DNA from 2 places in the Roseovarius sp. THAF27 genome. Region 2 is predicted to be linked to the other one. Evidence: riboswitches for the same ligand, from Rfam matches in the RefSeq annotation. Region 2 holds a riboswitch; the other holds the start of a gene.
The links. Region 2 has a riboswitch for thiamine pyrophosphate ahead of FIU89_RS11935 (NUDIX hydrolase). Riboswitches for the same ligand answer to the same signal wherever they lie in the genome.

Region 1 (5,589 bases), 290 kb from region 2:
AGCATGAAGAAAAACGCGGTCAGCGAGTACCACACCCCCACTTCGGTGTTGTTGACCGCCGACCAGTAACGCCAGCCTTTCGGCGTCTCCCAGGCGCGGCGAAGATCCGCCTCGCGCCTGGCCTTCACCTCCGCGTCGACAGGCGCATCCAGCATCTCCTCGGTCGGGGGATAGGTGCCCTCGGGCCCCGCGTCGAAAACCTTGCCGCCGTCGCCGCGCCGGGCGGTGCCCTGGGGGGTGTCGGTGTCGCTCATTGCAGTCCCCCAAGATAGGCCGCCAGCGCCGACAGGTCTTCCTCCGGCAGATGATCATATCCCGGCATCTCGACCCCCGGCTTGAACTGCGCCGGGTCACGCACCCAGTCGCGCAGCGCGTCTTCGGTCACCGGCAGGATACCCGCCGCCAGCGATACCCGCGAGGCCAGATGCGTCAGGTCCGGGCCCACCTGCCCCTCGGCCTCGGTGCCGCGCACGGCGTGACAGCCGCCACAGCCTTCCGACAGGAACAGCTCTGCCCCGCGCCGTGCCTCCTCGGTCGCCGGTGCCACCGCCGGCGCCGCCTCGCGTTCCAGCCACGCCTCGAACGCCTCTGGCTCCATCACCACGGCGCCGAACGCCATGTAGGCATGGCTTTCGCCACAGAACTCGGTGCATTGGCCGCGGTATTCGCCCGGTTTGGTCGGCTCCAGCGACATCCGCGTCTCGCGCCCCGGAATCATGTCGGTCTTGCCGCCCAGCGCGGGTATCCAGAACGAATGGATCACCCGCTCGGCGTTCAGCGTGATCTCGCTGCGCTGACCCGTCGGCAGGCGCACTTCGTTGGCCGCCATCACCGGCACCTCCGCCCCCTCGGGCCAATAGGCCACTCGCCACCAGAACTGGTGGCCCGTGACCTCCACCCGCAATCCCTCGCCTTCGTCCCTCTGCCTGGGCATCTCGTTCAGCGCATAGGCCAGCAGGATCGACAGCAGGATCACCGGCACCACCACGCCGCCGCCGATGATCAGCGCCTCGGCCGCACGCGCGTTCAGCGGGCGCGGCGCGATCTTCGTCACGAAATAGATCAACCCGTTCAAGGCGACCCACAGCACCACCGCCCCGCCCAGCATCACCCAGAACAGCGTCGCCAGCACCTCGGCGTCTCGCCCCGCCGGGTCCAGCACGGATTGCGGCCCGGTGCATGCGCTCAGCCCGATGACCGAGGCCGCAATCGCCAGCCGCCTCACAACAGGAACCGCGCGATCAAAACCCCGCCGATCACGTAAGGCAGAAGCGCCAGCAGAAATACCACGCCATCCCTTGTCAACATGGCCATGACCAGCAGGCAGACACCTGTGGCCGCGACGGATCCCGAGAACGGAATGAATTCCAGAAACGGCATGGCCAGCCCGGTCATCAGGCAGATCAACTGCGGCACCCAGGTCATCGGGCGATGGAAAAGGAAGGACAGGCGCTGTCCGGTATGGCGCTCTATCCATTGCATGATCGGCAGGATCTGCCGCATCGCGTGGTCCAGCTTGGCACCGTCAATCGTCTTTTTCTTCAACTTTTCGGGCAAATAGAACTTTTTCAGGCCCAGGATCATCTCGGCGGAAAAAAGCGCGATCAGCAACCCGCACACCATCGACACGCCGGGAATGCCCGACAGCGGCGTGGCTGCGATCAGGGCTGGCACGAAGATCAGTGGCAGAATGCCCGCCTGCCCCGCGGCACCGACAATTTCGTCCACGGTAACCTCGGGTCGATCGGCCAGCGACCTGATCCTTGAGATCACATCCGTCAGCGGATGCGCCGTAGGGGCTTCGGCATCGTGGCTCATGGCATCACGCCCTGCGGTCCGTGAACACGCGAACGCGCACAACCACACGCCGGCACCCATGCGCCGTGCCCGCGCGGTTCACTCGTCCTGCTAGAAAACTGTCCCAGACCCATTGCCCGACTTTCCGTTCCGACGAAGGAACGCCGCAACTGCGCTCAAGTTCCCGGCATACCTGAATAATTGCCGATCGCCTGAACCCCGCGCAAAGCCGAGCCTGCAGGCCGGCGCGTCAGCGCCAGACGAACCTGCAGTCGTAGAGCACGCCGAACACACCGCGCTTGCATACGCGAACCCTCTCGGCCTTGCGCTTTGGCTTTGGCTTGGGCTCGGTCCGCTGAAACGCTTCGTATTCGGTCTGGCTTTCTTCCCGCAGCGCGGCCAGCTGCACGTCGTTGAAATAGCCGCTGACGGGAAAGCCGCGCGCCTCCTGCCACGTGGAAATCGCGGTGCGCGTATTCGGCCCGAACACCCCGTCCGCGCCGCCCGGATCGTACTCGACCAGGCGCAGGCGATTCTGGATCTCGCGCCGCTCGTCGCGCGACAGATCCAGTGCGGCCTCGATATCCTCGCTGGCCGACGCCGTCTGATCCACGCGCGCCGTGCCAAGCACCGGCGGCGTCTCGGGCCGGCCTGCCGTGTCGAGAACGGCAATCGACGTGACCGCGGCCGGAGTGAATGTCGCCGCGTACGTGGTCTCGACCCCGCTGACGGAATAGGGCGCGCACTCCTCCAGCGCGACAACGGCATCCAGATACAGCCGCCGCTGGACAGCCGATTGCGACTCCGCGCCGACATGCTCGGGGATCCCCAGCAGCAGCCCGGCGCTGTCCAGCACGAACTGCAACCGCACCTCTTCTTCGCTGGCCGCATCGGACGTACCGGCATAGCAGGCCGCCACCTGCTCCACCAGGGACGGCGTCGCGGCGGCCGTCTCCGTCTCGGCCGCGCTCGTCGTTCCGGGATCCTCCGCCGCGGCGGGTTCCGTCACCGCAGGCGCATCGCGGTCTGTCTCCGCGCCCATGACGTCGATCCCGGCACCCTCTTGCGACTCCCGGGGTGGGTCCAGCGGGCTGACAGTGGTTGCAGGCGGTTCCGGCAACGGCTCGGCCGTTTCCGTCTGTGCCAACACAGCACCGCCGCCCAGCACCACTACGAAGGCCGAGGCGACATAACCCTTCCAAGGCAGAAACGAGGTACGCGATCCGAACACCGGATATCCCTTCCATTACGTCTGGAAAAGAATAACGCCTGCCGCCGCCGAAAGGTCAAGCCGGACGGCAAAATTCGGCCACCGGGCCAGCCCAATGCGCAGCATGTTGCGGAACCCGGCGCCGCAATCGTCTGGTTTCGCATGTTGCAGATTGAAGCAACGTCACGTATCCATGACGCACGAAGCTGCACCGGGGCGCATCGTTCCGGTCCGCAAGTCACATATCATCCGTCGGGGGGCCCGCAAAGGGCTGAGAGGTGCACGCACCGACCCGTCGAACCTGATCCGGGCAATACCGGCGTAGGGAACGGGTAGAACGTGCACCGACAGCACTTACCTCTTTTCCGCGTTGGCACGCCCCAAACAAAGAGGCGCGCCGAATGACCCTCACGCCATCCATCTGCCGGCCAGGCGCATCGGTATGACATCCGTTGTCGTCATAGGCGCCGGCGTCGCCGGTCTTTGTGTCGCCCGCACCCTGCTGGACCGTGGGGCCGAGGTGACCCTGGTCGATCGGCGCGCCGCGCCGGGTCCGCATGCCTGCTCCTGGTGGGCTGGCGGAATGCTGGCGCCCCATTGCGAAGGCGAAAGCGCCGAAGAGGTCGTGGTGCGGCTGGGCTGCGAGGCCGCCGACTGGTGGGAGGCACAGACCGGCGCCGTCGTCCGGCGGCGCGGCTCTCTTGTCGTATCGCCCGGGCGCGACAAGGCCGATCTCGCCCGCTTTGCCCGCCTGACCAGCTGGCACCGCGCCGTCACCGGCCCCGAGATCGCGCAGCTCGAGCCCGACCTCGGCACCCGTTTCACGCGGGGCCTCTTTTTCGACACCGAGGCGCATCTTTCTCCCCGCGCCGCCCTCGCCGCGCTGCGCGACAGCCTTGCGGCCGATGGCGCGAAGCTCATTCAGGAAGAGGCCGACCCCGAAGCCCAAGCCCAGAAGGGTCTGACCATCGACTGCCGCGGCTTTGCGGCGCGCGACCGGCTTGCCGACCTGCGCGGCGTCAAGGGCGAGATGATGATCCTCTCGTGCCCGGACGTGTCACTGACACGCCCCGTCCGCGTGCTGCACCCCCGCGTGCCGATCTATGTCGTGCCCCGGGGTGACGGCCTCTACATGCTGGGGGCCACGATGGTCGAAGGCCAGGCGGGCCGGCACGTCACCGCCCGTGCGATGCTGGAACTGCTGGGCACGGCCTATGCGCTCAACCCCGCCTTCGGCGAGGCCGAGGTGGTCGAGATCGGCGTCGACAGCCGCCCCGCCTTTCCCGACAACCTGCCCCGCATCCGCCGCGACGGGAACCTGATCCGGGCCAACGGACTCTACAGGCACGGCTTCCTTCTGGCGCCGGCCCTCGCGCGCATGGTCGCGGACCTGATCCTTCACGACAAGACACCGGAGGTTTCCGATGAGATTGCAGCTTAACGGCACGCCATTGCACGCCGAGGCCGCCACGCTGGCCGACCTGCTGGACGCCCACGGCTATGGCGACGCCAAGGTGGCGACAGCGGTGAACGGCACGTTCATACCCGCCTCCCTGCGCGGCGATCACGCTCTGGCGGACGGCGACAGCATCGAGGTTCTGGCCCCGATGCAGGGCGGCTGAGCGATGCGCGATTTCTATGGCACCACGCTGGCCAACGGCTTCATGCTGGGCACCGCGCAATACCCGTCGCCCGCGATCCTGGCCGAGGCGTTCCGGCGCAGCGGCGCCAGCGTCGCAACCGTGTCGCTGCGCCGCGAAAGCGGGCAGGACCGCGCCGGACAGGATTTCTGGAACCTGATCCGCGACCTGGGCGTGCATATCCTGCCCAACACCGCCGGATGCCACAGCGTGAAAGAGGCCGTGACCACCGCCCACATGGCGCGCGAGGTTTTTGACACGCCCTGGATCAAGCTCGAGGTCATCGGCGAGGAAGACACACTGCAACCCGATGTCTTCGGCTTGGTCGAGGCCGCCAGCATCCTGACCGAGGACGGGTTTCAGGTCTTTCCCTACACCACCGAGGATCTCGTCGTTGCCGACCGTCTGCTCAACGCGGGCTGCGAGGTTCTGATGCCCTGGGGCGCCCCCATCGGATCGGGGCTGGGCCTGAACAACATCTTCGGCCTGCGCGCGCTCCGGGCGCATTTCCCGGACGTGCCGCTGGTGATCGACGCCGGGCTGGGTCTGCCCTCGCAAGCCACGGCGGCGATGGAACTGGGCTACGACGCGATCCTTCTCAACACCGCCGTGGCCAAGGCGGGCGATCCGGCGGCCATGGCCGAAGCCTTCGCCCTCGCCCTCAGGGCCGGAAAACTGGCGCAGTCCGCCGACCCTATGGAGCCGCGCGACATGGCCGCCCCCTCCACCCCGGTTCTAGGCAAGGCGTTTCTTGAATGAGACTGGACCGCTTCTACCCCATCTTCGACAGCGCCGACTGGATCGAGCGGCTGGTCCCGCTGGGCATCAAGCTGGTGCAACTGCGCGTCAAGGATGCCGCGCCCGATACGCTGCGCGACCATGTGCTGCGGTCCAGGGCCGTGTGCGCGCGCCACGGCTGCACCCTTGTCATCAACGACCACT
Region 2 (5,589 bases):
AAGCACCGTGGTGCATTGGGCGAAGAGGTCGTCCACATCGGCTGCCACCTTGGCCCCGGCCTCTCTCAACGGGGCGGTTCGTTCCGCCGTCCGGTTCCAGACCATCAGGGACTGTCCGGCGCGGCGCAGGTTCAGCGCCATAGGTTCGCCCATGGTGCCCAGGCCGATGAAGCCGATTTGTTCTCCTGATGCCATGACTGTCTCCCGTTTCCGCGGGACCCAAGCTAGCCGAGCTCAATCATTCTGAATAACGAAATGAATGAAACCGTGGGTTTCAATATTCGGATATGTGAGTTTGCTGCAGAGGTTGAAGACTCTGCATTTCACCAGCAGCCTGCCGCCTCTCACCCGGGGGGCTCTGCGCCGGGGGCGATGGTGGTGCGCCTCCGCGACAGGGCGGCAGACACCGCCCGGATGATCGAGACGGCGCGCGCGCTGAAATCCGCGCTGGCCTTCAGCCCAGGCGCGCGGGGCGTCGCCGTGGTTTCGGCCATCTGCGGACAGCTGGACCCAGAGGCCGCCGCCTGCCGCTCAGGAACAGGATCGACACCCTAGGCGCCTGACGCCCAGAGCGCATGGAAGTGATGCACCGGCCCGTGACCGTGGCCCACGTTCAGCGTGTCGCTTTGGGCAAGCGCGGCGTGCAGATAGGCCTTGGCGCGGGCCACTGCCTCGGGCATGTCGTGATGCGGCAGAAGCGCGGCGATGGCCGAGGAGAGGGTGCAGCCGGTGCCATGGTCGTTGGTCGTTGTGATGCGCAGGGCCTTCAGTGCCCGGGTGCCCTCGGGTCCGGCCAGCAGGTCGGTGCTGTGCTCGCCCTTCAGATGCCCGCCCTTGAGCAGCACGTAATCGGAGCCAAGTGCCATGAGCTCGGGCAGGGCGGCTTGCATCGTCTCGGCGGTCCAGTCGTCTTCGCGGCCCAGTAACACGGCGGCTTCGGGCAGATTCGGGGTGATGACGCGGGCCAGCGGCACGAGCGCCTCGCGCACGGCCGAGACCGCTTCCGGGTCGAGCAGGGCATGGCCGCTCTTCGCGACCATCACCGGATCGAGCACGATGTTGTCTGCCCCGTGATGGCTCAGCCTGTCGGCCACGGCCTCGGCAATCCCGGCATTTGCGATCATCCCGATCTTCACCGCGTCGACGCGCACGTCGTCCAGTACCGCGTCGATCTGGGCGGCGACGAAATCGGGGTCCAGCGCCTGGAAGCAGCGAACACCTTGTGTGTTCTGCGCGACCACCGCGGTGATGGCGGAACAGGCATAGGCGCCAAGCGCGGACATGGCCTTGATATCGGCCTGGATGCCTGCGCCGCCTGAGGGGTCGGTGCCCGCGATGGTCAGGACATTGGCAATCATGACGGCACCTCTGACATCAACGCGGCGGCCTCATGCGCGACCTCGGCCACATCGAGGCTCAGGGCGAGGCTGGTTCCCTTGAGGGCTTTAAGATCGACCCAACGCGCCTCCAGCGCGTCGTCCCCTCCAACCGGCTCTCCCGCCGTCCATCGGAACAGCACGGCGATCAGGATGAAGTGCCGGCGCAGGGTGCCGGCGGGGCCGAGGTCAAACGCGTCAACTGCGGTGAACACGCGGAGCGGCTCGGCGGAAACGCCGGTTTCCTCCGACAGTTCTCTGGTTGCGGCCTCGAACAGCGTTTCGCCGTGGTCGATCTTTCCGCCCGGAAATCCCCATCGTCCCGCGTCGGGCGGATTTGCGCGGCGAACAAGAAGGACCTGGTTGTCGCGTATGACGGCGGCGATGGTCGCCGAAATCGGGCGGTGGACTGTCGATGGAGATGGCAAGGCGGCCTCGTCATGCTGAGGCCGGCAAGGGCAAGAGAGCGCTGCGATCCTGTCCCTTCGCCGGCATGATCCGGATCAGGTTCAAAGGGTCACCGCGATGCCCAACGATCCTGCGACCGAAGCGCCAGCGATATCTCAGCCCCTTGTCGGGACACCCCTAGGTGGTTCCGAGCCTATCAGGATGGTGCACGAAATCAACGCCTCCCGCGCTGTAAATTGCCGGGTCCAGATGCCTGAGGGTCTCTTCCCGCAGCACTTGCGCAAGTCTTTCGGCAAAACGCGACAGGTTTGGCGCCCGCAACAGGCGCACCTCGATATTCGGCAACTCCGGCAGGCCGAGCTCCGCGCCGACACAGGCGATATCCTCCGGCCTGCCGTGATCCGTGCGCACGGCTATGCCCAGACCACTGCGCAGGCCGGCCCAGACGGCGGGCAGGCTGGGCGTGGTGAGCGCGGCGCGCCAGCGCGTCCGGCTGTGGTCAAGCGTGGCAAGCGTTGCCTGCCGAAACAGGCAAGGGTGGTTGAACATGATGAGGGGGAGGGGGGCGGCAACGGCGACCTCCGGCAGATCGCGATGCGCCAGCCAGTGCATGGGGCATTCGCACAGGGTTTCGCCTTCGGTCGGGCTGCCGGGCCGGAAAAAGGCGATCGCGGCGTCGATGCGCCCGGCACGGACCTCTTCGGCGAGCCTGTGGTTTTCCCCGGCCTGCACGTCGACATGCACGTTTTCCACGTCCTGTCCGAACCTGCCGAGTGTCGCAGGCATCACGTCATCGAAGAAATCCTGCGGCAGGCCGAGCCGCACGGAGGCCTTGCCTGCCGCCGCGCCGACCGAGAGCGCGGCTTCGTCGTTCAGCGCGACGATACGCCGGGCATAGGCGATGAAAGCCTCGCCCGCTTCGGTCGGCACGAGGCCGCGTCCCTTGCGAACGAACAGAGTTGTGCCCGCCTGCTGTTCCAGCTTCTTGAGGTGCATGCTGACGGCGGATTGCGAGCGGCCGAGTTGCACGGCAGCGCGCGCGAAGCTTCCCAGATCCGAGCCAACGACGACCGTACGGAGCGCGTCCATGTCAAAGCTTGGCATTGGTTCCGATTCTCGAATTATAGGGTTTCGATCTATTTGATTTTCTTAAGTCATAGCCTTGGATACCCTACCGTTCAAGAGGATGCTCTCCGGCAGGACGCGATTTTGCGGCAGTCGAAGGAGAGCTTAAGGGCCAGAACCAAGATGATCGGAAATACCCTGATACTCATCGCGGCCGCCCTGCCGCTCATGGGCAGCCCGGGGCCGGCCACGATCAGCTTGGCGAGTCTGGGCGCTGCATTCGGGTTTTGGAACGCCCTGCCGTATCTCATGGGCATAATACTCGGAACCATCGTGGTGCTGGCGATCATCGCGACCGGCGTGACCGGGGTCATGTCTTCCGAGGCCTGGTTGCTGGTGGTCCTCCGCATTGCTGCGGTGGCCTATATTCTTTACCTGGCGTGGAAGATCGCGACGGCGCCTGTCGGGCAAGCGCCGACTGGCGCCGGTGGTCGTTCGGGCGTTGTCATAGGGTCGTTTCTACCGGGCCTCGGCCTTGCAGTGGCCAACCCCAAAGCCTACGCGGCGATCGGCGCCGTGTACGCCGGATACTCGATCACGCCCGAGCACCTCTTGCTTGACACGTTCTTGAAGTTCATCGCGTTGGCCTTCATGGCCGCGGTTGTGAATACTGCCTGGCTCGTATTCGGGAGCACATTCTCCCGCTTTCTGGAAGATCCGAGCGTGGGACGTGCAATCAATATCGCATTCGCTATCATGCTTGTTCTGTCGGTCGGCGTTGCGTTGCTCCTCGGTTGAACCTGCAGCGCTCGAGTTGGAGTTGCAGCAATCCACGATCAGTCGCGCCGTTCGAGAACTGGAAGGTTCTCTTGTTGCACCCTCTTGGTCTAACCGCGCCTGTGGATCAGGTCATCCAGTTCGCTTCCAATGCAATGCGCCCGAGGCGACCATCAGTAATATTCGATTGTTGGCGATTTCATTGGCGCTGCTTGATCGGGTCTACCTCCCTCAGTACTGTTGACGTGCGAGTTCGGCTTGCTTTCTTGCTTCGGCGAGACTGATGCTTGTATACGACCCAAGACCCATCTCGCGTTGGCGTCCCCAGAACTGAAAGCGAAAGATCCAAAGGGACCCGCCGTCAGGCGTTTGTAAAGCCACAGGCACAGCCCGTCGCAAAGCCCGCCTGATTTGATTTTGCCATGATGGTATCCTCCGTTTTATATACGTTCTAACGTGGGACTTCCCGGGTCATAAGGGGACCTGCGGAAACACTAAATTATTACGATGAAAGGAAAATCTATTCCAATGACACGCGGTGGGAACGTATGGCGCAACAAGCCTGCCTCTCCGGCGGGAGTATTTTTCGAACGATGAAAGAGCCGTGGCCAGAAGGATACGGGCGGCGGGTGCTGGACGAGGTGGACAGCACCAATGCCGAGGCGGCGCGGATTGCGCCCAACCTGCAAGGGCCGGAGTGGATATTGGCCCGCCACCAGACGGCGGCGCGGGGGCGGCGCGGGCGGCCCTGGGCCAACCCGGAGGGCAACTTCGCGGCGACGCTGGTGATGCGGCCCACAGAAAGCGCCGACCAGGTGGCCCTGCGGTCCTTCGTGGCGTCGCTGGCGCTGTACGACGCCTTTGTCGCGGCGACGGGACGGCCCCTGGGCTTTGCGCTGAAATGGCCCAATGACGTGCTGCTGAATGGCGGCAAGCTGGCCGGGATCCTCTTGGAAAGCGCGGGCGCGGGAAGCAGCCTCAGCCATTTTGCCATCGGGATCGGGGTAAACCTGAAGAGCGCGCCCGAGGCGGGCGCGGTCGAGCCGGGCGCGGTGCGGCCCGTGTCGCTGTTGTCGGAGACCGGGGCGAAGATCGACCCCGAGGAGTTCCTCGATCTACTGGCGCCGGCCTATGCGCGGCTCGAGGCGCAGTTCGTGACCTACGGGTTCGCCCCCATTCGCGCGGCCTGGATGGACCGGGCAGCGCGGCTGGGCGAGGTGATCACGGCGCGGACCGGGCGCGAGACCTTTACCGGCACGTTCGAGACGGTGGACGCGGGCGGCAATCTTGTTCTAACAGATGCCAAATCGCGCCACGTCATCCCGGCGGCGGACGTGTTTTTCTAAGGCGAAGAGAGGGCGGTGCCATGCTTCTGGCGATCGACTGCGGCAACACCAACACGGTTTTCGCGATCTGGGACGGGTCGGAGTTTCTGTGCACCCTGCGCACCTCGACCCACCATGCGCGGACGGCGGATGCCTATTTCACCTGGTTCTCGACACTAGTGAAGCATTACGAGATCGACCTGGACATCACCGACGTGATCATCTCGTCCACGGTGCCGCGTGTGGTGTTCAACCTGCGCGTCTTTGCCGACCGGTTCTTCGGCTGTCGGCCCATCGTGGTGGGCAAGCCGGAATGCGCCCTGCCGCGCCAGCCGCGGGTGGACGAGGGCACGCAGGTGGGGCCGGACCGGCTTGTTAATGCGGCCGGGGCCTATGACCTTTATGGCGGCAACCTGATCGTGGTGGATTTCGGCACCGCGACGACCTTCGACGTGGTGGCGGATGACGGGGCCTATGTGGGGGGCGTGATTTCCCCCGGCGTCAACCTGAGCCTAGAGGCCTTGCACATGGCGGCGGCGGCCTTACCTCATATCGACGTGACGAAGCCGCAGAAGGTGATCGGCACCAACACGGTGGACTGCATGCAGTCGGGCGTATTCTGGGGGTACGTGGGATTG

Region 1: another riboswitch for thiamine pyrophosphate. It lies ahead of thiO (glycine oxidase ThiO); the one in region 2 lies ahead of FIU89_RS11935 (NUDIX hydrolase).

Annotation. Positions count from the first base shown of each region.
Region 1 covers NZ_CP045393.1:2,685,145-2,690,733, forward strand. Annotated here, with positions in the region: gene ctaD (cytochrome c oxidase subunit I) at 1-155, opposite strand, end outside; gene coxB (cytochrome c oxidase subunit II) at 251-1,225, opposite strand; gene FIU89_RS13520 (exopolysaccharide biosynthesis protein) at 1,222-1,818, opposite strand; gene FIU89_RS13525 (peptidoglycan-binding protein) at 2,048-3,028, opposite strand; TPP riboswitch at 3,251-3,352, shown strand; gene thiO (glycine oxidase ThiO) at 3,450-4,448, shown strand; gene thiS (sulfur carrier protein ThiS) at 4,432-4,629, shown strand; gene FIU89_RS13540 (thiazole synthase) at 4,633-5,406, shown strand; gene FIU89_RS13545 (thiamine phosphate synthase) at 5,403-5,589, shown strand, end outside.
Region 2 covers NZ_CP045393.1:2,392,799-2,398,387, reverse strand. Annotated here, with positions in the region: gene FIU89_RS11950 (NAD(P)-dependent oxidoreductase) at 1-195, opposite strand, end outside; gene FIU89_RS22475 (hypothetical protein) at 379-555, shown strand; gene thiD (bifunctional hydroxymethylpyrimidine kinase/phosphomethylpyrimidine kinase) at 552-1,358, opposite strand; gene FIU89_RS11935 (NUDIX hydrolase) at 1,355-1,804, opposite strand; TPP riboswitch at 1,839-1,973, opposite strand; gene FIU89_RS11930 (LysR substrate-binding domain-containing protein) at 1,962-2,873, opposite strand; gene FIU89_RS11925 (LysE family translocator) at 3,033-3,647, shown strand; gene FIU89_RS22935 (Arm DNA-binding domain-containing protein) at 3,858-4,007, opposite strand; gene FIU89_RS11915 (biotin--[acetyl-CoA-carboxylase] ligase) at 4,220-4,972, shown strand; gene FIU89_RS11910 (type III pantothenate kinase) at 4,993-5,589, shown strand, end outside.